2 regions of the Methylobacterium sp. C33D genome follow, and region 2 is predicted to be linked to the other one. Evidence: predicted binding sites of a transcription regulator. Region 2 holds the regulator's gene; the other holds the start of a gene.
The links. Region 2 encodes PhoB, which activates phosphate uptake and scavenging genes when phosphate is short. Its sites were predicted from a motif close to TGTCATNNANCTGTCAT; they were not measured.

Region 1: the regulator PhoB is predicted to act here: its motif matches at 2,020-2,036, upstream of ACLBXO_RS09545 (Orn/Lys/Arg family decarboxylase).

The regions. Positions count from the first base shown of each region.
Region 1 is NZ_JBKFAV010000009.1:174,693-177,852, forward strand. It holds gene ACLBXO_RS09545 (Orn/Lys/Arg family decarboxylase) at 1-1,971, opposite strand, end outside; gene ACLBXO_RS09550 (hydroxyacid dehydrogenase) at 2,273-3,160, opposite strand, start outside.
Region 2 is NZ_JBKFAV010000013.1:85,689-106,054, reverse strand. It holds gene lpxC (UDP-3-O-acyl-N-acetylglucosamine deacetylase) at 1-720, shown strand, start outside; gene ACLBXO_RS12630 (outer membrane protein assembly factor BamD) at 910-1,791, shown strand; gene recN (DNA repair protein RecN) at 1,975-3,648, shown strand; gene ACLBXO_RS12620 (hypothetical protein) at 3,764-3,964, shown strand; gene ACLBXO_RS12615 (hypothetical protein) at 3,981-4,226, opposite strand; gene pstS (phosphate ABC transporter substrate-binding protein PstS) at 4,483-5,523, shown strand; gene pstC (phosphate ABC transporter permease subunit PstC) at 5,609-6,586, shown strand; gene pstA (phosphate ABC transporter permease PstA) at 6,599-7,489, shown strand; gene pstB (phosphate ABC transporter ATP-binding protein PstB) at 7,512-8,327, shown strand; gene phoU (phosphate signaling complex protein PhoU) at 8,437-9,156, shown strand; gene phoB (phosphate regulon transcriptional regulator PhoB) at 9,287-9,982, shown strand; gene ACLBXO_RS12580 (protein-disulfide reductase DsbD family protein) at 10,160-12,334, opposite strand; gene ACLBXO_RS12575 (aminopeptidase P family protein) at 12,466-14,304, opposite strand; gene ACLBXO_RS12570 (hypothetical protein) at 14,443-14,697, shown strand; gene rmf (ribosome modulation factor) at 14,698-14,886, opposite strand; gene ACLBXO_RS12560 (50S ribosomal protein L11 methyltransferase) at 14,938-15,858, opposite strand; gene ACLBXO_RS12555 (hypothetical protein) at 16,146-16,289, shown strand; gene ACLBXO_RS12550 (hypothetical protein) at 16,446-16,643, shown strand; gene modA (molybdate ABC transporter substrate-binding protein) at 16,789-17,604, shown strand; gene modB (molybdate ABC transporter permease subunit) at 17,620-18,312, shown strand; gene ACLBXO_RS12535 (glutathione S-transferase) at 18,343-18,999, opposite strand; gene modC (molybdenum ABC transporter ATP-binding protein) at 19,062-20,165, shown strand.

The DNA of each region.
Region 1 (3,160 bases), on a different contig from region 2:
GGCGTGGAACTCGCCGCAGAGGTCGCGCAGGCGCACGCCCCGGTAGCGGTTCGGCCGGCGGTTGACGAATTCCGGCATGGCCTCCTCCAGCGGGACGTTGTCGTCGTGGAGCCGCTTGAAGGCGACGAGGCCCGAGATCAGCGTGCCGGCCTTGGAGGATTCGACCCCCGGGGTCAGCAGGAAGAGCAGCGAGTTCAGGTCGTTCTTCTCGGCGACGATCCGGTTCTCACGCAGGTATTGCGCCACGATCGGCGCCGGCACGCCGTGCTGGGCGTAGGCCCCCGTGTGCCGGTCGAAGCCCGGGGTCAGCACGGTGAGCTTGTTCGGGTCGGTGATGGCGTAGCCCGGCGCCACGTGGGTGAAGCCGTGCCAGCGCGCGCCCGGCTTCAGCTCCCAGTGGCGCGGCGTGGCGGCGAGCTCGTCGGTCGGCACGCTCTCCCACGGCACCTCGGCGCCGTCGGCGTTCACCGTCACGTCCGGCACGAAGGGGTCGAAGAACCAGCGCCGCGCGGGATCGCGCTCGTTCTCCTCGAACTCGCGCCGGATCGCCCGGACCTTCTTGCGCCACTCGATCCCGAGCCGGATCGTGTCGTCCCACAGGATCATGCCCGAGCGCCCCTTCATCATCTGGGCGCCGACGTCGAGGGAGGCGAACAGGGGGTAGAAGGGCGAGGTCGAGGCGTGGACGAGGAAGCTCTCGTTGAGCCGCTTGTGCTCGACCCGCCGGGTCTGGCCGCGGATGTGCCCGTCCCGGGTGTGGATCTGCGAGGCCTGGGAGAAGCTCGCGAGCTGCTTGTGGGTCGACTGCGTGGCGACGATGCCGGGCGAGGTCTCGTCGAGGCCGGTCAGCCCCATGGCGAAGCGCCGCGCGTAGAGCGGGTGGAACTTCATGAAGCCCGCCCAGGCCTCGTCGAACAGGATGTAGTCGCAGAGGTGGCCGATCTTCTCCAGGATCGCTTGCGCGTCGTAGATCGTGCCGTCGTAGGTGCACTGCTCGATCACCGCGACCCGGAACGGCCGCTCCCGGCGCCACGCCTCCGGGTCGGTCACCAGCGGGTTGCGGCGGATCTTCTCCCGGATCCGGGTCTCGTCCAGGGCCTCGTGGAAGATCGGCCCGATCAGCCCGTAGGCGTTGCGGTCGGTCTCCAGGAAGATCGGGATGCCGCCGCCCAGGAACAGGGCGCCGTGGTGGGCCGCCTTGTGGTTGTTGCGGTCGAACAGGACGAGGTCGTCCTCCGCCACCAGGGAGGACAGGACGATCTTGTTGGAGGCGGAGGTGCCGTTGAGGACGAAGTAGGTCTTCTCCGCCCCGAAGATCTTGGCGGCCTCCTTCTGGGCCTTCAGCGCCGGTCCCTCGTGGGTCAGGAGGTCGCCGAGGTCGAGGACCGAATTGTCGAGGTCGTCGCGGAAGATCGCCTCGCCGAGGTGCTCCACGAAGATCCGGCCGATCGGCGAGCGGTTGTAGAAGATGCCGCCGTTGTGGCCCGGGCAGGTCCAGAGCTGGTTGCCCTTCTCGGCGTAGTCGACGAGCGCGCCGAAGAACGGCGTCTTGAGCGTCTCGGCGTACTGCGTGACCCGGCTGACGAGGCCGCGGGCGATGAATTCCGGCGTCTCCTCCGCGAGGAAGATGTAGCCGTCGATGAAGTCGAGGAGCTCGACCGGGATGTCCTCCAGCCGCTTGCGGCGCACCATGATGACGATCGGCATCTCCAGGCCGCGCCGGCGCATCATGTCGATGAGGGCGGCGGCCTTGCCGTCGAGGCCGCGCTTGCCCCAGTCGACCACGAGGCAGCCGACCGCGGCATCGGTCTGGACCGCGATGGCCGCGTCCTCGACGCGCCGGGCGCGCACCACCTCGAAGCCGCGCTGCTCCACGGCCGCCACGATCTGGTTGACGCGCGCGCCCTCGAGATCGTCCGGGTCGAAGGCCGGGGCGCACATCAGGACCGTGAAGCGGCGGTGGAAGTCCATGGAGCCCTCTCTGGCCTCGGATGCAGCGGGTGGCTTTCCGGCCCGTCTGCGACGATTGCATGACACGGCGCGCGGCGGGCGGTCGCGGTCCGGACGAAACACCGTGATCCGGGCCGGCCACGACGGCCGCGCCGTCAGGATCGGCCGCGGGTCCCCTCTCCCGTGCGGGAGAGGGACAGGGTGAGGGGTGAGACCTCACCGGACGAGGCTTCCCCCTGGAATCGCGTCGATCGGGTGCCCGATCCCGAAGCCTCTCGTCCCTCTCCCCAACCCTCTTCCCGCACGGGAGAGAGGGGGGCCATCACACCCCGCGCCGCCGCTCCCAGACGTCCGGGTTGACCAGCCCGCCCGGCCGCCGGCCGGCGAGGACGTCGACCACGCGGGCCGCGGCGGTCTCGGCGGTGCGGATCAGGGCCGCCCCGGTGGAGCCGCCGACATGGGGCGTCAGGATCGCCCGGGGCTGGCGGGCCAGCGGGTGGTCGACCGGCAGCGGCTCCTGGGCGAAGACGTCGAGCCCGGCGCCCGCGATCGTGCCGGCCTCCAGCGCCTCCACCAGGGCCGCCTCGTCGATCAGGCCGCCGCGGCTGGTGTTGATCAGGAAGGCGTCCCGCTTCATCCGGGCGAGCTGGTCCCGGCCGATCAGGCCGCGGGTGCCCGGGGTCAGCGGCACGTGCAGGGAGACGATGTCGGACTCCGCCAGGAGCGCGTCGACCGAGGCGGCCCGCAGGGCGCCGGCATTGGCGAAATCGGCGTCCGGGCGGCTCGGGCCGTAGGCCAGCACCCGCAGGCCCAGGGCGCCGGCGAGCCGGGCGGTCGCCTGCCCGATCGCCCCGAAGCCGACGAGGCCCAGCGTCAGGCCGGCGAGCTCGACCAGCCGGGCGGTGAACTTGAAGCTGTCGTCGCCGGCCCGGACCGAGCGGTCGGCCTCCGGCAGGGCCTTGGCCAGGGCGAAGATCAGCGCCAGCGTCTGCTCGGCCACCGAGACGGCGTTGGCGCCGGGCGTGTTGACCACGACGATCCCGGCCCCGGTCGCCTCGGCGGTGGCGACGTGGTCGGTGCCGGTGCCGTGCACGCCGATCACCCGTAGGGCCGGCGCCGCCGCGATGGCGCGGGCCGGGAAGCCGGTGTTGCGGGTGACGACGGCGACGCAGTCGGCAACCTCGCGGGCCAGCGTCCCGGGATCGGTCCC
Region 2 (20,366 bases):
GCCGTCGCCACCGTCGAGCACCTGATGTCCGCCCTGTACGGCCTGGGCGTCGACAACGCTCTGGTCGAGATCGACGGCCCGGAGATGCCGATCCTCGACGGGTCCGCGCTCCCCTTCGTCCAGGCGATCGACCAGATCGGGATCGCCGCCTGCGACACGCCGCGCCGCTGGCTCAAGATCCTCCGCCACGTCCGCATCGAGGCCGGGACATCCTTCGCGGAGCTGCGCCCGATCGACCGCGGTTTCCGCCTCGACGTCGAGATCGATTTCGAGAGCCCGGTGATCGGCCGCTCCCGCAGAGCGATGGACCTGTCGCCCGCCACCTACCGCCGCGAGATCGCCGGCGCCCGCACCTTCGGGATGATGCGGGACGTCGAGCGCTACTGGAAGGCCGGCTTCGCCCTGGGCGCTTCCCTGGAGAACACCGTGGCGGTCGGCGAGACCGCGGTGGTCAATCCCGAGGGCCTGCGCTTCCAGGACGAGTTCGTCCGCCACAAGATCCTCGACGCCATCGGCGACCTCGCCCTGGCCGGTCTGCCGATCCAGGGTGCCTACCGCTCCTATTGCGGCGGCCACCGGATGAATGTCGGCGTGCTGTCCGCCCTCTTCGCCGACCGGGCGAACTACGCCATCGTGGAGGCGCAGGGCTCGCGCCGCGAGACCGTGCTGTCCGAACTCGGCGTCGGCCTCGGCATCGCCGCCTTCGCGGGCGACCTCTAGCCCCCCTGTGACTGGCGGGACACAGCCCGCAACCGATCCTGGCCGCCGCAGCCTTGCCGCTTTCGTGCCCGAATCGAACGGCAGGGTTTAACGGTCCGTGAACGGCGGGCACGGCCCGGGGCGGGCCGGATCCACCCACGCGATGGCATGACGGCGCGAGACGGCGCCGGTTCCGGGAAAGAGCGCCAGATGCCTGTCACCATTCGTCATCGCCGGGCAGCGGCCTTCGCGATGCCCTTCGTGGCCGTCCTCGGCCTGGGCCTCGGCGGCTGCGATTTCGACCCGACCAGCATCTTCGCCGAGAAGTACAAGCCCGAGGTCGTGCCGGACGTTCCGGCCGACAAGCTGTACAGCGACGGTCTGGCGAAGCTCGAGGACAGCGACTACGAGGGCGCGGTCAAGAAATTCGACAGTCTGGACAAGCAGTACCAGTATTCCGAATGGTCCCGGAAGGCGCTGCTGATGACGGCCTACGCCAATTACGAGGGCCAGAAGTACGACGACGCGATCAGCGCCTCGAAGCGCTACTTGCAGCGCCACCCGGCCAGCAAGGACGCCGCCTACGCGCAGTACCTGATGGCGATGTCGAACTATAAGCAGATCCCGGACGTCACCCGCGATCAGGAACGCTCCGAGAAGGCGCTCGTCGCCCTGCAGGAACTGGTCCAGAAGTACCCGACGTCGGAATACGCCGCGGACGCGAAGGCCAAGATCCAGATCACCCGCGATCAGCTCGCCGGCAAGGAGATGGAGATCGGCCGCTTCTACCTCGAGAAGCGCAATTTTCCGGCGGCGATCAACCGCTTCCGCGACGTGGTCGCCAAGTATCAGACCACCCGGCACGCCGAGGAGGCCCTCGAGCGCCTGACCGAGGCCTACTGGGCGCTCGGCATCACCCAGGAGGCGCAGAACGCCGCCGCGGTGCTCGGCCACAACTTCCCGGAAAGCCCGTGGTACAAGGACGCCCACGCCCTGCTGGCGCAGGGTGGCCTCGAGCCCCGCGAGGAGAAGACCTCGTTCCTCTCGAAGATCTACCGCACGGTGACAGGCAAGACCGCCTCGGCGGAGTAGACGTCGAGGCCCGCTTCGGGCCGTCCCGAGAATCGTCGAGGCCCGGAGCCGCCGCTTCGGGCCTTTCCCGTTGCGGCGCCCGTTGCGGCACACCGCCTGAGCGGTGCGACGCATTTTTGGGGTGAATCCGCGCCGCAGCGGCCTTATGTCTGCGGTCCCATCCTGAGGAATCCCCGTCGCCGCATGCTGGCGCAGCTCGCGATCCGCGACATCGTCCTGATCGACAGGCTCGAACTGAATTTCCGATCGGGACTCAGCGTCCTGACCGGCGAGACGGGCGCGGGCAAATCGATCCTTCTCGACGCCTTCGCCCTGGCGCTCGGCGGCCGCGGCGACGGCCGTCTGGTCCGCCACGGCGAGGCGCAGGGTGCGGTCACGGCCGTGTTCGATCTGCCCCCCGATCATCCGGCGCGCCGGATCGCGGCCGAGGCCGAGATCGACACCGAGGGCGACCTGATCCTGCGCCGGACCCAGATGGCGGACGGCCGGACGCGGGCCTTCGTCAACGACCAGCCGGTGGGCGTGCAGGTCCTGCGGGCGATCGGCGCGGCCCTCGTGGAGATCCACGGCCAGCACGACGACCGGGCCCTGGCCGATCCCGCCTCGCACCGGGCGATCCTCGACGCCTTCGGGGGGCTCCAGACCCAGCTCGCCAAGGTCGCCGCCGCGTCGCGGACCGTGCGGACGGCCCGCACCGCGCTCGCCGAGCACCGCGCTCGCGTGGAGGCGGCCCGCAAGGAGTCCGACTTCCTCCGCCACGCCGTGGAGGAGCTCGCGGCCCTGGCGCCGCTGCCGGGCGAGGAGGCCCAGCTCGCCGAGCGCCGCACGATCATGCAGCAATCCGAGAAGGTCGCGCGCGAGCTCAACGAGGCGCTCGAGGCCGTCGGCGGTCCCCATTCCGGCGTGCCGCACCTGTCGGCCGCCCTGCGCAAGCTGGAGCGGCGCGCCGCGCAGCTGCCGGCCCTGGTGGACCCGTGCGTGAACGCCCTCGACGCCGCGATGGTCGCCCTCGACGAAGCCCGCGCAGTCCTCGAGGCGGCCGTGGCCGAGACCGAGTTCGACCCCCGCGACCTGGAGCGCGTCGAGGAGCGGCTCTTCGCGCTGCGCGCCGCGTCCCGCAAGTACGACGTTCCGGCCGACGATCTCGCGGCCCTGGCGGAGCGCTACGCGGGCGATGTCGCGGCGATCGATGCCGGCGAGGCGGCTCTGGCCGGGCTGGAGCAGGCGCTCGCGACGGCCGAGGCCGCCTACGCGGAGGCGGCCGAGAAGCTCAGCGCCGGGCGGCGCCGGGCGGCCAAGCAGCTCGACGCCGCCGTCAAGGCCGAGCTGCCGCCGCTCAAGCTGGAGCGGGCGCGCTTCATCACCGAGATCGCCACCGATCCGGAATCCCGCGATCCCGCCGGCACCGACCGGGTCGAGTTCTGGGCCCAGACCAATCCCGGGACGAAGCCCGGCCCGATGATGAAGGTCGCCTCCGGCGGCGAGCTGTCGCGCTTCATGCTGGCGCTGAAGGTGGTGCTGGCCGACAAGGGCTCGGCCCCGACGCTCATCTTCGACGAGATCGACACCGGCGTGGGCGGCGCGGTGGCGGACGCCATCGGGATGCGCCTCGCCCGGCTCGCCGCGACCGTGCAGGTGGTCGCGGTGACGCACGCGCCCCAGGTCGCCGCCCGGGCCGAGACGCATTTCCTGATCGCCAAGGCGCCCGTGAAGGGGGCCGGCCGCGTCGCCACGCGGGTGGCGAGCCTGCCGGTCGCCGAGCGACGGGAGGAGATCGCCCGGATGCTGGCGGGCGCCACCGTCACCGACGAGGCCCGGGCGGCCGCGGCGCGGCTCCTCCAGGGCGCCGACGCGTGAGCGGGCGACAACCTTAACCGTTGGTTGAAGGTAACGATCTGTTAACCATTCCTCGCGAGAGTGCTTCCATCCCGGTACCGCGGCAGGCTTGGGCGGTCGAAGGGCGGGAGGAGCCATGAAGCCGTCAGTCGTCGAGTCCGATGGGTCTCTGCCTGCGGGACAGCCCCTGAAGCGGGCGGTCGACACCCGCCAGCTCGGCCTCACGCTCCGCACGGTCTACGAGGGCAGCGTCGACACGCAGCCGATCACCGACACGCATGTCGAGCTGCTCCTGCGCCTGCGCCAGAAGGAGCGGGAGCTGCGCCGGGCGGTCTGACCCGGCAGCGCCGCCGCTACCAGCGGCGCGCGCCCGGCCGCCGGCGATACTCGGCCGCGCGAATCAGCGTCAGCACGCGGTCGAGGCTCACCAGCAGCTCCGCCTCCTCGACGCGGGCCGCCGCGGCCGCGTCCGGGTCGGGGCTGAATTTCTGCCGGGCCTGCGCCAGCGCGAGCGCCCGCTCCACGGCTTCCCGCTCGGCGTGCAGGGCCAGCCAGGCCGGATCGGATTCCGTCGCCGCATCCACCTCGTCGCCGCCCACGATCCGCGCGTCCTTCTGCTACGCACTGCTGCTCCTGGCGGAGAGGAACGCGCGAGAGCCCGGAACCGTGCCGCGCCCGGGCCGGCCGCGCTGTCGTGCGACGTGTCATCCCGGTGTCATCTACTTGTCGTAACCGCCCGGCCATCGGGCGGCCGGCGCTGGGTCTCTTCGGAAGATCGGCCGCAGAGCTCTGCCGCGGGCACGGGCTCGCCGGCGGAGCAGCGCAGGCTCTAGCCCGACGGCAACGGAGATTCCTTTGAGACCCTTCGCTTACGCGCTCGCCGTCGGCCTCGCGACGGTTCAGCTGGCGTCCGCGGCGCTCGCCGCCGATATCACCGGCGCCGGAGCCACCTTCCCCTTCCCGGTCTACTCCAAGTGGGCCGAGGCCTACCGCAAGGAGACCGGCTCGGGCCTCAACTACCAGTCGATCGGCTCCGGCGGCGGCATCAAGCAGATCCAGGCCAAGACGGTCGATTTCGGTGCCACCGACGCGCCCCTGAAGCCCGAGCAGCTGACGAAGGACGGCCTCGTCCAGTTCCCGACCGTGATGGGCGGCGTCGTGCCGGTGGTGAACATCCCGGGGATCGAGCCGGGCAAGCTCAAGCTCACCGGCGACGTGCTGGCCGACATCTACGCCGGCAAGATCGCGAAGTGGAGCGACCCGCGCATCGCCAAGCTCAATGACGGGCTGAAGCTCCCCGACGCCAACATCACCCCGGTCTACCGCTCCGACGCGTCGGGCACGACCAACATCTTCACCACCTACCTGTCGCAGGTCTCCGAGCCCTGGAAGAAGGAGTACGGCGCGGCCACGACGATCTCCTGGCCGGTCGGTCAGGGCGGCAAGGGCAACGAGGGCGTGACCGCCACCGTGAAGCAGGTTCCGAACGCGATCGGCTACGTCGAGTCGGCCTACGCCAAGCAGAACAAGCTCTCCTACGCCCTGCTGCAGAACAAGGCCGGCAAGTACCCGCAGCCCGACGACAAGGCGTTCCAGGCCGCGGCGGCGAGCGCCGACTGGAAGGCGACCCCGGGCTTCGGCATCTCGCTGACCAACCAGCCGGGCGAGGAGGCGTGGCCGATCACGGCGGCGACCTTCATCCTGGTCCACAAGGACGCCGCCGACCCGGCCAAGTCCGCCGCGGTGCTCAAGTTCTTCGACTGGGCCTACAAGAACGGCGACACGCTCGCCACCGCCCTCGACTACGTCCCCCTGCCGGACAACGTCGTCGAGCTGATCCACCAGGAGTGGAAAGACGTGAAGGGCAAGGACGGCAAGCCTGTCCTCAACATGTGAGCGTGGCCGGGAGGAGGTGAGAACCTCCTCCCTCGCTTCCGGGAACGCACCGCGCTACCACGCCCCCCTTCGCAGAGAACCGCGGATGCCCGCTTTGACCGAATCGATCGCCCTCGGCCGAACCCGTTCCGCGACCGCGCGGAAGGCGCCGAGCCGGAGCCTCGACACGCTGTTCCGGACCTGCTCGTACGCCGCGGCCCTGCTGGTGCTGCTCGTACTCGCCGGCATCCTCGGCTCGATCCTGTACGGCGGCTGGCCCGCCTTCCGCGAGTTCGGCTTCGGCTTCCTGACCTCCAGCGCCTGGAACGTCGGGACCGAGCAGTACGGCGCCCTGGTCGCGGTGATCGGGACCGTCGCCTCCGCCTTCCTGGCCCTGCTGATCGGCGTGCCCGTCTCGCTGGGCATCGCGGTGTACCTCACCCAGCTCTGCCCGGGCTGGGCCCGCAAGCCGGTCGCCATGACGATCGAGCTGCTCGCCGCCGTGCCGAGCATCATCTACGGCATGTGGGGCCTGTTCGTGTTCGCGCCGCTCCTCGCGCGCTACATCCAGATCCCGGTCTCGAACCTCGTGGAGGGCATGCCGATCGTCGGCACGCTGTTCTACGCCCGGGTGCCGTCGGGCGTCGGCGTGTTCACGGCCGGGATCATCCTGGCGATCATGATCGTGCCGTTCATCGCCTCGATCGCCCGGGACATGCTCGACCAGATCCCGACCGTGCTGCGCGAGAGCGCCTACGGCATCGGCTGCACCACCTGGGAGGTCGTGCGCCACGTCCTCGTTCCGCAGGCGGCGGTCTCGATCATCGGCGCGATCATGCTCGGCCTCGGCCGGGCGCTCGGCGAGACGATGGCGGTGACCTTCGTGGTCGGCAACGCCAACCGCCTCTCGGCCTCGATCTTCGACCCGAGCTCGACCATCGCGTCGCGGATCGCCAACGAGTTCAACGAGGCGGACGGCCTCCAGCTGAACGCGCTGATGGCGCTCGGCTGCATCCTGTTCGTGATCACCTTCGTGGTGCTCATCATCGCCCGGCTGCTGACGCGCCGCGTCCAGGCCGCCTGAGGAGCACGCGCGATGGTTTCCTCCAGCACGATCGCCGCGCCCGCCCAGCGCCGCCCCGGCCGCGTCCGACAGGGACGCCGCGTCGCCGACCGGACCCTGCGCGTCGCCTGCACCGCCGCGACGGTGGTGGGCGCCCTGGTCCTCGGTTCGATCCTGGTGATGCTGATCGTCCAGGGCGTGCGCGGCTTCACGCCGACCCTGTTCACCAACCCGACCCCGGGCCCCGGCTCCGAGGGCGGCGGCATCGCCAACGCCATCCTGGGCAGCCTCATTCTGACCGGGATCGGCATCCTGATCGCGACGCCGGTCGGCGTCATGGCCGGGACCTTCCTGGCCGAGTACGGGCGCGGCTCGAAGCTGGCCGCCCTGATCCGCTTCCTCAACGACGTCCTGCTCTCGGCGCCGTCGATCCTCATCGGCCTGTTCGTCTACACGCTGATGGTGCGGCCGATGGGCACCTACTCGGGCTGGGCCGGCGGCGTGGCGCTGGCGATCATCGCCGTGCCGGTGATCGTGCGCACCACCGAGGACATGCTGCGCCTCGTGCCCGGCACCCTGCGGGAGGCCGGCGCGGCGCTCGGCGCGCCCCCCTCGACGGTGATCATGAGCGTGACTTGGCGGGCGGCCTCGGCCGGCATCGTCACCGGCATCATCCTGGCGCTCGCCCGCATCGCCGGCGAGACCGCGCCGCTGCTGTTCACCGCGCTCAACAACAATTCGTGGTTCTCGGCCGACCTGATGGGCGGCGTCGCGAACCTGCCGGTGATGATCTACCAGTTCGCCCTCTCGCCCTACCCGAACTGGCAGGGCCTCGCCTGGGCGGGCGCGCTCCTGATCACCACCACCATCCTGGCGCTGTCGATCATCGCGCGCCTCGTGATCAAGCCGCAGGCCTCGCGCTGAGCCCCCTTTCGAGGACACGACGATGAACGCCGCCTCCGCGATCCCCACGGTCGAGCTGAACCGCAACCGCGCCGAAGAGGGCGGCCCCGTGCGGATCGCCGTCAAGGACCTGAACTTCTACTACGGCAGCTTCCACGGTCTGAAGGACGTCAACCTCAACTTCCACGACCGGCAGGTGACGGCGCTGATCGGGCCGTCCGGCTGCGGCAAGTCCACCCTGCTGCGCTGCTTCAACCGGATCTACAGCCTCTATCCGGAGCAGCGCGCGGAGGGCGAAATCCTGCTCGACGGCGAGAACATCCTCAGCCCGTCCGTCGACCTGAACGAGCTGCGCTCGCGCATCGGCATGGTGTTCCAGAAGCCGACGCCGTTCCCGATGTCGATCTACGACAACGTGGCCTTCGGCCTGCGCCTCTACGAGAAGCTGCCGAAATCCGAGCTCGACGGCCGGATCGAGGAATCCCTGCGCAAGGCCGCCCTCTGGGACGAGGTGAAGGACAAGCTCCGGCAGCCGGGGACCGGCCTGTCGGGCGGCCAGCAGCAGCGCCTGTGCATCGCCCGGACGGTGGCGCAGCGCCCGGAGGTGATCCTGTTCGACGAGCCGACCTCGGCCCTCGACCCGATCTCCACGGGCCGGATCGAGGAGCTGATCGAGCAGCTGCGCGACGAGTTCACCATCGTGATCGTCACCCACAACATGCAGCAGGCGGCGCGCATCTCGCAGTTCACCGCCTTCATGTATCTGGGGCAGCTCGTCGAGTTCGGTCCGACCAACCGGATGTTCATGAACCCGACGGAACGCCGCACGCAGGACTACATCACCGGCCGCTTCGGCTAGTCTGCCGGGCCGCTCCGGTGCCGGGGCCGCCGCGCGCGTCTCCGGCGCGCCGGCGGGTCCCGCAAGCCGCCCGGAGGGCCGTCCCCGGGACCCCATCGAAGGATCCGCCATGCCCGGCCATATCGTCACCTCCTACGACACCGACCTGGAGAACCTGCGTCGCTCGATCTCGGAGATGGGCGGCGTCGCCGAGAAGATGACCGCGGAGGCGACCGACGCCCTCGTCCGCCGGGACGACACGCTCGCCCAGGCGGTGATCCTCGCCGACAAGCGCCTCGACGCGCTGCAGCGGGACATCGAGGAGCGCGCCGTGCTGCTGATCGCCCGGCGCCAGCCCCTGGCGATCGACCTGCGCGAGACCATCTCGGCGATCCGCGTCTCCGGCGACCTCGAGCGGATCGGCGACCTCGCCAAGAACGTCGCCAAGCGCGTGGTGGCGATCTCCGACCAGGCGCCGGCCCAGAAGATCGTGCTCGGCGTGCGCCACATGAGCGACCTCGCCGAGGGCCAGCTCAAGGACGTGCTCGACGCCTACGCGAGCCGCGACGTCCAGGCGGCCCACGACGTCTGGGAGCGCGACGGCGAGATCGACGCCCTGTACAATTCCCTGTTCCGCGAGCTCCTGACCTACATGATGGAGGATCCGCGCAACATCTCGTTCTGCACGCATCTGCTGTTCTGCGCCAAGAACGTCGAGCGCATCGGCGACCACACCACCAACATCGCCGAGACGATCCACTACCTCGCCACGGGCGAGACCCTGGCGGGCGACCGGCCGAAGAACGACGCGTCGAACTACGCGACGGTGGACGGCGTCCAGGCGCCCTGAGTCCCCCGATCCCGGCTCCCGCGCCTCCCTGTGGGCGCGGCCGGGGCCGGTATCCGTGCAGGTTGAGGCCGGGCGGCGCCTCCTGCACCATCCGCGGGACCGCCGGTAGAACGAGTCGTCGAACGTGAGCATGCAAGTCCTGATCGTCGAGGACGAGGAGGCGCTGACCACGCTGCTGCGCTATAACCTGGAGGCCGAGGGCTTCCTGGTGGATTCCGCGGCGCGCGGCGACGACGCCGAGCTGCTCCTGGCGGAGCGGATCCCGGACCTCGTCCTGCTCGACTGGATGCTGCCGGGCCTCTCGGGGATCGAGCTGTGCCGCCGGATCCGGGCGCGCCGGGAGACCGAGCGGCTGCCGGTGATCATGCTCACCGCCCGGGGCGAGGAGGGCGACCGCGTCCGCGGTCTCGGCACGGGGGCCGACGACTACATCGTCAAGCCGTTCTCGGTCCCGGAGCTGCTCGCCCGGATCCGCGCGCTGCTGCGCCGGGCCAAGCCCGCCCACGTCTCGGACCGGCTGGCGGCGGGCGACCTGGAGCTCGACCGCACCGGCCACCGCGTCCGCCGCGGCGGCGAGGAGCTGCATCTCGGCCCCACGGAGTTCCGGCTCCTCGAGTTCCTGATGCTGGCGCCGGGCCGGGTCTTCTCCCGCGAGCAGCTGCTGGACGGGGTCTGGGGCCACGACGTCTACATCGACGAGCGCACCGTCGACGTCCATGTCGGGCGGCTGCGCAAGGCGCTGAACGGCCCGCGCCAAGCCGACCCGATCCGCACGGTCCGGGGCTCGGGCTACGCCTTCGACGAGACCTTCTCGCTCGAGGCCTGAGGCGGCCTCGCGGGCTGTCGGAGCGCCTCACCGCTCCGGCGTGCCGTCATCGCGGGCGGAGCGAAGCGACCCAGGGCGGCGGGACGCCGGCGCGCGTGGCGCTGCCGGATCGCTTCGCTGCGCTCGCGACGACGGTGTGACGGGCGCGCCGCTATTTAGCGTCCCCCCCTCAGGGACTCAGCGCGCCAGCGCCGCGCTCCGGCCCGAGGCCGCCGGCACCGCCTCCAGCACCGCCAGGACCGTCCCCTCGGTCAGGATCTGCGGCAGCACCCGGGGCTCCCCCGTCCCGGTGTAGAGCAGGTAGAGCGGGACGCCGCTGCGGCCGTGCTTCTCCAGGAGGCGGGTGATCTCGGGGTTCTGGTTGGTCCAGTCGCCCTTCATGTAGGTCACGCCGCGCTCGGCCATCGCGGCCCGCACGGCCTTGGTGTTGAGCGAGGTCGCCTCGTTGACCGCGCAGGTGATGCACCACGCGGCGGTCATGTCGACGAAGACGGGGCGGTGCGCGTCGACCAGGGCGTCGAGCCGCGCCTGCGTGAACGGCTCGACGCCGTCAACGGCGGCCTGCGCGGCCGGCGCGGCGCGGTCCCGGGGCAGGGTGACGGCGAGGGCCCCGACGGCGAGCAGCGCCAGCACCGCGGCGGCCCGCGCGACCCGGCCGGCCCGCGGCGCGGCCGCGCGGCCGTGCTCCCAGGCCCAGGCGGCGAAGCCCACGAGGACGAGGCCGATCAGCGCCGCCAGCAGCCCGCGCGGGTCGACCTGCTGCGCCAGCACCCAGATCAGCCACGCCGCGGTGGCGTAGACCGGGAAGGCCAGGACCTGCTTGAGGGTCTCCATCCAGGCGCCCGGACGCGGCAGCGCCCGCAGGGCCGGCGGCCAGAGGGTCAGGAGCAGGAAGGGCAGGGCGAGGCCGAGCCCGAGGCTCGCGAAGACGGCGAGCGCCACGCCGGCGCTCTGGGTCAGCGCGAAGCCCACCGCCGAGCCCATGAACGGCGCCGTGCAGGGCGTCGCCACCAGGGTCGCGAGCACGCCGGTGAAGAACGAGCCGCTCAGGCCGCCGCGCCGGGTGAGGCCGTCGCCGAGGCCGGCGAGCCGGCCGCCGACATGGACCGCGCCCGAGAGGCTCAGGCCCATCGCGAACAGCAGGTAGGCGAGCCCCGCCACGATGGCGGGCGACTGGAGCTGGAACCCCCAGCCGATCGCCGCCCCGCCGCTCTTCAGGCCGATCAGCGCGGCGGCGAGCGCCAGGAAGCTCGCCAGGACGCCGGCCGTGTAGGCGAGGCCGTGCAGCCGCAGCCGGGCCGGCCCCTCGCCCGCGTGCCGCACGAGGCTCAGCACCTTGATCGACAGCACCGGGAAGACGCAGGGCATCAGGTTGAGGATCAGGCCGCCGAGGAACGCGAAGGCCGCGGCGGTCGCCAGCGTCAGCGCGTCGAGATCGGCGGCGGCCGGCGCGGTCGCGGCGGGATTGGGCGCGGTCGCGGCCGGCGCCGCGGCGGCCGGGAGCACCGGCTCGTCGCCGTACGCGAAGGCGAGCCGGCGGGTCCCGGCGGCGTCGACCGCCTCGACCGTCAGGACGCCGGGCAGGGTGGCGGGGACCGGGTCGGTCGGGCTGCTCCGGGCGAGGGTCAGGTGCAGGCCGGTCTCGTCGACCGCCATCACCTGCGCGGCGGCGTTGTCGATCGCCGTCTCGGCGTAGGGGAAATAGGCGGCGTTCCGGACCGCCTCGGGCTTCAGGCCGGTCGCGGCGAAATCGAGGCGCAGGGTGTCGCCCTGGCTCGACAGGCGCAGGGGCCAGAGCGCCGGCACGGGCAGGGCGGCGCGGGCGCGCGCGAACAGCGCGGCGTTGGCCGGGTCCGGCGCGGCCTCGCCGACCGGCAGGGTCAGGGCGAGATCGGCCGAGCCGGGGACGCACTCGGTCTCGCAGACGAGGTAGGTCAGCTTGGCCTGGACCTGCACCGGGTCGGCCGGGTCGAGGCTCGGCGGCGGCGTCACCGGGACGAGGAGCGTCACCTCGCCCTCGTAGCCGTAGTTCATGAGCGTCGCGATCGGGATGCGCTCCGGCGCCGGCCACCGGATCGCGCCGGCGTTGAAGCCGGCCGGCAGGGTCCAGGTCACCTCCGGCGGCAGGCCGGAATCGCCCGGGTTGCGCCAGTAGACGTGCCAGCCGGGCTTGATCTGCATCCGCACCGCCAGCGTGAAGGGCTGCGCGCCGGCGACCGCGGCGGGCTCGGCCACGAGGCTCGCCCGCACGAGGTCCGCGGGCGTGCGGAAACCCTGCGGGAACCCCTGCGCCGCGGCGGCCGACAGGCTCGCGGCGAGGGCCAGGATCAGGATGGCGAGGCGGCGGATCATGCTGTCCCTTCGCGCGCGGGGCTGCCGCGGTTTCACGCGCGGCGTCTCGGGCCCGGCGCGGGCGTTCCCGTGGCGCCGGGTCTTACCACGGACCGCGCACGGGGTCGCGTCCGCGGTCCCGTGCGGGCGGGTCACCCCGGGAGCGGCGCCGTCGCCCGCTCCAGCCAGTCGCGCGTCGCGGGGTCGAGACCGGGCGCCAGGGTCTCGCGCACCCGGGCATGATAGGCGTCGATCCAGGCCCGCTCACCGGGTTCGAGCAGGTCCGGCTCGATCAGCCGCCGGTCGTAGGGGGCGAGCGTCAGCGTCTCGAAGCCGAGGATCGGGCGCTCACCGCCCGCGATCGCGCGGGACTCGACCAGGACGAGGTTCTCGATCCGGATGCCGTAGGCGCCGCGGGCGTAGTAGCCCGGCTCGTTCGACAGGATCATGCCGGGCTCCAGCGCGACCGTGCCGGTCTTGGCGATCCGCTGCGGCCCCTCGTGCACCGACAGGAAGGCGCCGACGCCGTGCCCGGTGCCGTGGTCGAAGTCGAGCCCCGCCTGCCAGAGCGGCGCCCGCGCGAAGGCGTCGATCTGGGCGCCGGTCGTGCCGACCGGGAACACCGCCCGGGCGATGGCGACGTGCCCCTTCAGCACCCGCGTGAAGCGGTCGCGCATCGCCGGGCTCGGCGCACCGACCGCGACCGTGCGGGTGATGTCGGTGGTGCCGTCCGGGTACTGCGCGCCGGAATCGATCAGGAACAGCTCGCCCGACCGGACCGTCCGGTCGGTGGCGCGGCTCACCCGGTAGTGGACGATCGCGCCGTTCGGTCCGGATCCCGAGATCGTGGGGAACGAGACCTCGCGCAGGTCGCCGCCGGCGGCCCGGAAATCCTCCAGGGCCTCGACGGCGGCGATCTCGGTGAGGCCGCCGGCCGCGGCCGCACCGTCGAGCCAGGCGAGGAAGCGCACGACGCTCGCCCCGTCCCGGACATGGGCCGCGCGGGCGCCCGCGATCTCGGCGGCGTTCTTGACCGCCTTCATCCCGGTGATCGGGTCCTTGCCGACATCGGCCGTGCCGCCGGCGGCCTCGATCTTCTCCTTCAGGGCGACGGCGCCGGTCGCCGCGTCGAGGCGGACGCGCGCCCCGGCCAGGGACGCCAATCCGTCGTCCAGGTCCGCCCGCGGCAGGATCTCGGCGACCGGCGCGAGCGCCGCCCGCAGGGCCGGATCGACGTTCGGCGAGACGAGAAACAGCCGGGCCAGCCCCTCGCGCGGCAGGATCGCGTAGCCCAGCGCCAGGGGCGTATGGGCGACGTCGGACCCGCGCAGGTTGAAGGCCCAGGCGAGATTGTGCGGGTCGGAGATCACCAGGGCGTCGCAGCCGCCCTCGGCGAGCGCCGCCCGGATCCGGCCGAGCTTGTCGGCGGGCGCCTCGCCGCACAGCGCGTCCGGGTGGACCACCACCGGCCCGGCCGGCGGCCGCGGCCGCCCGGCCCAGACCGCGTCGACGAGGTTCGGCACCGCCCGCACGGTGCCGCCGGCGCGGGTCACGGCCCGCTCCAGGCGTGCCAGACCGTCCGGCGTGTGCAGCCAGGGATCGTAGCCGAGCACCTGGTCCCGCCGCAGGTTGGCGCCGACCCAGGCCTCCGGCGTCGTTTCGGCGAGCGGCACCACCGTGACGAGGCCGGTATCGACCTGCTCGGGCGCCTGCAGGGTGTAGCGCCCGTCGACGACCAGCGCCGCGGACTCCATCAGGATGACGGCCGTCCCGGCCGAGCCGGTGAAGCCGGTGAGCCAGGCCAGCCGCTCGGCGTCGGCGGGAACGTATTCCGACTGGTGCTCGTCGGCCCGCGGCACGACGAAGCCGTCGAGGCCGGTCTCGCGCAGGGCCGCCCGCAGCGCCTCGATCCGCTCGGTGCCCCTCCGGTGGCTCGGATCGTCGAAGCTCTGGAAGCGCTGACGCGGTCGGGACGGACGGGTCTCGGTCATGCGGCGAGCCTAGCGCCCGCCGCTCCCGCGTCGCAACACCCTGTGCGCCCGACAAAGAGGTTGGTCGGATGATCGTTGCGGTGCTTAAAGATCGTTAGCAATCTTATCACACCGCCGATTTTCGCCTATTACTCAGACATGCCACGCCGCGTTTACTACCGGATCAGCGACAGACCCGACGGCCGCTTCGACGCCGTCGTGACGATCGAGCCCGACACGGTGGTCCGCCGCGACGGTTTCGATTCGCTCGCCGAACTCGAGGACTGGATCGACGGCCTGCGCGTGCTGATGGCGGCGCTCGGCGCGCCGGTGTCGCAGGCGGACGCGCCGGGGTCGCCGGCCGAGACCAAGGGCGAGCCGGACCGGCCGGGCCGCCTGCGCACCGCGCGCTGATCAGCCGTTCGTCGCCGGCAGGTCCGGCGCGCGGTCCGCGGGCGCCCCGTCGTAGCCCTCGATCCAGGCGCGGCGAGCGGGCGAATCGGCCGGATAGGGGCAGGCATCCTTGGGCCGTCCCTGCGCCCGGGCGCGGGCGCCCTCGGCGATGGGGTCCGCCGGCGGATCGTGGAGCGGCGTCTGGCTCATGGCCGGACAACACGCCGGCACGCGGGGAGTTTCGGGGCGGTTCCGCGCGGGTCAGCGCCGCGGACGCGGCGCCGCGCCGCCGCGCATCAGGACCAGGGCGACCCACCCCTCGATCACGCCGCGCCGCACCAGGGAGAAGCCCTGGAGGCGGTAGGCCGAGAGCACGCCCGGCACGTCGCGCTCAATCAGGCCGGACAGGACCAGCACGCCCCCGGTGGCGACGACCCGCGCCAGGGTCGGCGCGAGGAGCCTGAGCGGCCGGGCCAGGATGTTGGCGAAGACGAGATCGAAGTGGCGCGACCGGTCGGCGAGGCGGTGGCGCACGCCGGATCCCTCGTAGAGCTTGAGATAGGGGCCGAGCCCGTTCGCGCGGGCGTTCTCGCGGGCCGTGCGCACGGCCTCCGCGTCGAGGTCGCCGGCCACCACCGGCTGCCGCAGGGCCTTGGCGGCCGCGAAGGCGAGGATCCCGGTTCCGGTGCCGACATCGAGGACGTGGACCGGGCGCCGGCGCTTGAGTTCAGAGACCAGGGCGCGGAGGCAGCCGAGCGTCGTGCCGTGATGCCCGGTGCCGAAGGCGAGGGCGGCCTCGATCTCGATGGCCAGATCGTTGCCCCGCACGGAGTCGCGGTCGTGCGAGCCGTGCACGAGGAAGCGGCCGGCCCGGACCGGCTTCAGGCCTTCCAGCGAGGCGCGCACCCAGTCCTGCTCGGCGATCGTGCGGAATTCCGCCGCGTCGGCCGCGTCGCCGATGACCGGGCGGATGAGTTCGCGGACGTAGTCCTCGTCGGGCGCGTCCGCGAAGTAGGCCTCCAGCCGCCACGTGCGCCCGTCCTCGTCCTCGAAGGCCGCCACCGCGGTCTCCGTGGGATCGAACATCTCGCCCAGGAGGTCGGTCATCGCGCGGGCCGAGCGTTCGTCGGTCAGCAGGCGCAGGACGTGGGACGGGCGATGGGGCGGCAGGCCTTCGAGCATGGTGCCGGGCTGTAACGCCGGGGCGCGCCGCAGCCCAGGGGCTGGCGCGAAAAAATCCGCGCCCGGCGGCGGCGGATGGGCCGCGCGGGGCCGCGCGGGGCCGCTGTCGAACCCTTGTTGCCGGACGGTCACAAGCGCCAATACTTATCTTTCACGCGGACCAAACCAGTGTCCACGACCTTCGCGTGTGCTTAAACAATCTCGGCTTCCCCAAGGCCAGACCCTCAACTCGGGCGCGCCGCTCGTTCCGGAGCGGCGCGCCAGTTTTGACAGACGATCGTGCTGCCATGACCGCGCCTCTCCTCATCAGTGTCGCCTTCGCGGCCGTGACCACGGCCGCGGCCACGCTGTGGGCGCTTCTCGTCGCGGACGGCATGGGCGGCCTGCCGGAGTCGCGCCCCGTCGAGCGGCACGACATCCGGACTTGGTGACGTCGCGGCTCCGATTCGCGCGCGCGGGCGCCCAGGAATGCGGCAGGATGGTCGCGCGTTAACCAAATGGTGGATCGCAGCCGCGGAACCCGCCGCCGACGGCGGCGTTTTTGCCGGCTTTTTACGTGAATCACGATTGAGCAGGGTGCGTACAGCGTGACCAAGTCCCGGCGTTCCGGCCCCCGCGGGCCCGTGGTCGTCAACGGCGCGGCCGTGCCTGTCCGACCGCGCGAGCGGATCTTCGGCGGCCCCGCACCGGACGGGCCGCTCCCCGGCCACCTCCTCGTCCTCCTGAGCCGCCTCCATCGCGCGGAGGCGGAGCCCAAGGACCGGCAGGAGGCCAAACTCGGCTGACAGGACCTCGGCTGACAGGACCTCGGCTGACAGGACGGGGCCGTGCTCTCCCCGGGGCCGGCCCTTGGCCGACCGCCCGCGCGCGCCTATGATCCCCGTCGTTCCCCGCCGTATATAGCGGGTCGCGACCGGAGAGATCTGAGTGATGCCCCTGACGCGACGGATCCTGGTCGCCTGCGCCCTCGCGGTGCTGACCCTCGCGCCGGCGACCCGGGCCGCGCGGGCGGACGAGCCGGTCGTGGTGTTCGCGGCCGCGAGCCTCAAGAACGCCCTCGACGATGCCGCCGCCGCCTGGACGAAGGCGACCGGCAAGACCGCGCGGATCTCCTACGCGGGCTCGAACGCCCTCGCGAAGCAGATCGAGGCGGGCGCGCCGGCGGACCTGTTCATCTCGGCCGACCTCGCCTGGATGGACTACGTCGACCGGACCGGGCTGCTGAAGACCGGCTCGCGGATCGACCTGCTGCGCAACGCCCTGGTGCTGATCGCCCCCGGGCCGAAGGACAGCGCCGCGGACGCGCAGGTCGCCCTGGCGCCGAACCTCGGCACCACGCTGACGCGGATTCTCGGCGGCGGGCGGCTGGCGATGGCGACGATCGACGCCGTTCCCGCCGGCAAGTACGGCAAGGCCGCCCTGGAGACGCTCGGCGCCTGGGACGCCGTGAAGGGGCAGGTCGCCCAGGCCGAGAACGTGCGCGCCGCCCTCCTGCTCGTCGCCCGGGGCGAGGCGCCGCTCGGCATCGTCTACGCCACCGACGCGGCCGCGGACCCGAGCGTCCACGTGGTCGCGACCTTCCCGGCCGACAGCCACCCGCCGATCGTCTACCCGGCGGCCGTGACCCGGGATTCGCGCAACCCGGATGCCGGGGCGCTGCTCGGCTACCTGCGCGGCCCGGCCGCCCGGGGCTCCTTCGAGCGCCAGGGCTTCACGGTGGTCGCGCAGCCCGGCGCTAGCCAGTAGCGGCGCGCCGCTCTCTTGCTCGGGCTCACGCCGGACGAGTGGACCGCCGTCGGCCTGAGCCTGCGGGTAGCCACGGTGGCGACGCTCGCGAGCCTCGTGCCGGGCCTCGCGGTGGCGTGGCTGCTGGCGCGGCGCCGCTTCCCGGGCCGCGCCCTGCTGGACGGGCTGGTCCACCTGCCGCTGATCCTGCCCCCGGTCGTGACCGGCTACCTGCTGCTGCTCGCCTTCGGCCGGCGCGGCCCGCTCGGCGCGCCCCTCGCCGAGATCGGCGTGGTCCTCTCCTTCCGCTGGACCGGGGCGGCGCTCGCCTGCGCGGTGATGGGGTTCCCGCTCATGGTGCGGGCGATGCGGCTGTCGATCGAGGCCGTCGACCGGCGCCTGGAGCAGGCGGCCGGCACGCTGGGCGCGAACCCCTTCGCGGTCTTCCTCACGATCACGCTGCCGCTGAGCCTGCCCGGCTGCCTCGCGGGCGCCGTGCTGGCCTTCGCCAAGGCGATGGGCGAGTTCGGCGCGACCATCACGTTCGTGTCGAACATCCCGGGCGAGACCCAGACCCTGCCGTCGGCGATCTACACGCTGACGCAGGTCCCCGGCGGGGAGGGGCCGGCCCTGCGCCTCACCCTGATCTCGATCGCGCTGTCGGTCGCGGCCCTGCTGGTCTCGGAATTCCTGGCCCGGCGGGCCGGACGGCGGCTGGGGGCGGGCTGAATGGCGACCGATCCGGGGCGGGACGCCCGCTCAGGCATACGCGTAGGGTCCGCCCTGCCGCAGGGCCCGCTGGTAGGCCGGGCGGGCGTGGACGCGCGTGAGCCAGTCCGCGACGCGCGGGCCCGCGCCCGTGCCGCGCGCCGCGAAGGCCTCCAGCGGGAAGCTCATCAGGATGTCGGCCGCGGTGAAGTCGGCGCCGCAGAAATACGGGCGGCCGGCGAGTTCCGTCTCCCAGAAGGCCGCGTGCCGGCGCAGGTCCGGATCGACGAAGCCCCGCAGCACCGTGTCGGCGATCCGGCGGACGAGGGGCCGCAGCGGCCAGGGGCTGCCCGGCGCCAGCCGCCCGAAGACCAGCTTCAGCAGCAGTGGCGGCATCGCCGAGCCCTCGGCGTAGTGCGACCAGTAAACGTAGCGCCGCCGCTCCTCGGTCCCGGGCCCGGGCACAAGCCGCGCGCCGGCGAGATCCGTCAGGTAGGCGGCGATCGCGCCGGTCTCGGCGACCACCGTCCCGCCGTCGGTGATCACCGGCGCCTTGCCGAGGGGGTGGACGGCCACGAGTTCGGCGGGCGCGCGCAGGGTCCGCGGATCGCGGGCGTAGCGGATCACGCGGTAGGGCAGCTCCAGCTCCTCCAGCAGCCAGAGCACGCGCTGCGAGCGGCTGTTCTCGAGGTGGTGGACCGTGATCATCGCGGGCAAGTCCGGGCCGGCGCCGGGGCGCGCCGCGGCTCCTGTTACCCGAGTCCCGCCGCGTGAGCATCCAGGTCGACGTCGAGCTCCGGCGCGGCGCCTTCGCGCTGGCGGCCGCCTTCGAGGCCGGGCCCGGGCTCACCGCCCTGTTCGGCCGCTCGGGCTCGGGAAAGACGACGCTGATCGACCTGATCGCCGGCCTCGCGCGGCCGGACCGGGGCCGGATCGCCGTCGGCGGCACCCCGTGGGTCGACACCGCGTCCGGCCTGATCCTGCCGCCGCACCGGCGCCGGGTCGGCGTGGTGTTCCAGGACGCGCGGCTGTTCCCGCACCTGAGCGTCCGGACCAATCTCGGCTACGGCCGGGTGTTCGCGCGGCACCGTGCCGACCCGGCGGCGTTCGCGGCAGTGACCGGGATGCTCGGCATCGACCACCTGCTCGACCGGCGGCCCGCGGGCCTCTCCGGTGGCGAGCGCCAGCGGGTGGCGATCGGGCGGGCGCTGCTGGCCGGGCCGCGCCTCCTCATGATGGACGAGCCCCTCGCGGCCCTGGACGAGGCCCGCAAGGCCGAGATCCTCCCGTATATCGAGCGCCTGCGCGACGAGGCCGGCGTGCCGATCCTCTACGTCAGCCACGCGGTCTCCGAGGTGGCCCGGCTCGCCAACACGGTGATCGTGCTGGAATCCGGGCGGGTGGCCGCCGCCGGCCCCGCGGAGACGATCCTGCGCCGCGCCGACCTCGTGCCGATCCACGAGGCCGAGCCCGGCGCGCTCCTCGACATGGTCGTCGAGACCCTCGACGACGCCACGGGGCTCACGCGCCTGACCGGCGCCGCCGGGAGCCTGCTGGTGCCGGGGCTGTCGCGCCCGGCCGGGACGCGGGTGCGGGTGCGCATCCCGGCCCGCGACGTGCTCGTCGCCACCGAGCGTCCCCGCGGTCTGAGCGCCCGCAACGTCCTGGCCGGCCGGATCTGCGGGCTGACGACCGCGGGCGCCGAGACGGCGGTGGAGATCGACTGCAACGGCGCCCGTCTCGTGGCGCGCGTGACCGGGGCGGCCGTCCGCGAACTCGGCCTCGCGCCGGGACGCGAGGTCCACGCCATCGTCAAGAGCGCGTCCTTCGACCCCGCCGGGTTCGGCCTGCTGCGGCCGCCCCGGGCGATCTGAGACGGCTCCGGGCGATGCCGACCGCGCGCGCCCGGCGCCGCGGTGGCGGACGCGCGCGGTCATCGGGACGCATCCGGGGCATCGTACTCCCGTTTCGGTTGTAAATATTATATCGAAACAACCATTGGTTAGAACATCGCCGCCACGATGGGCCGTGCAGTGGTCGTGCTGCGCGAGTCGCGGAGGTCGATGCGATGGGCA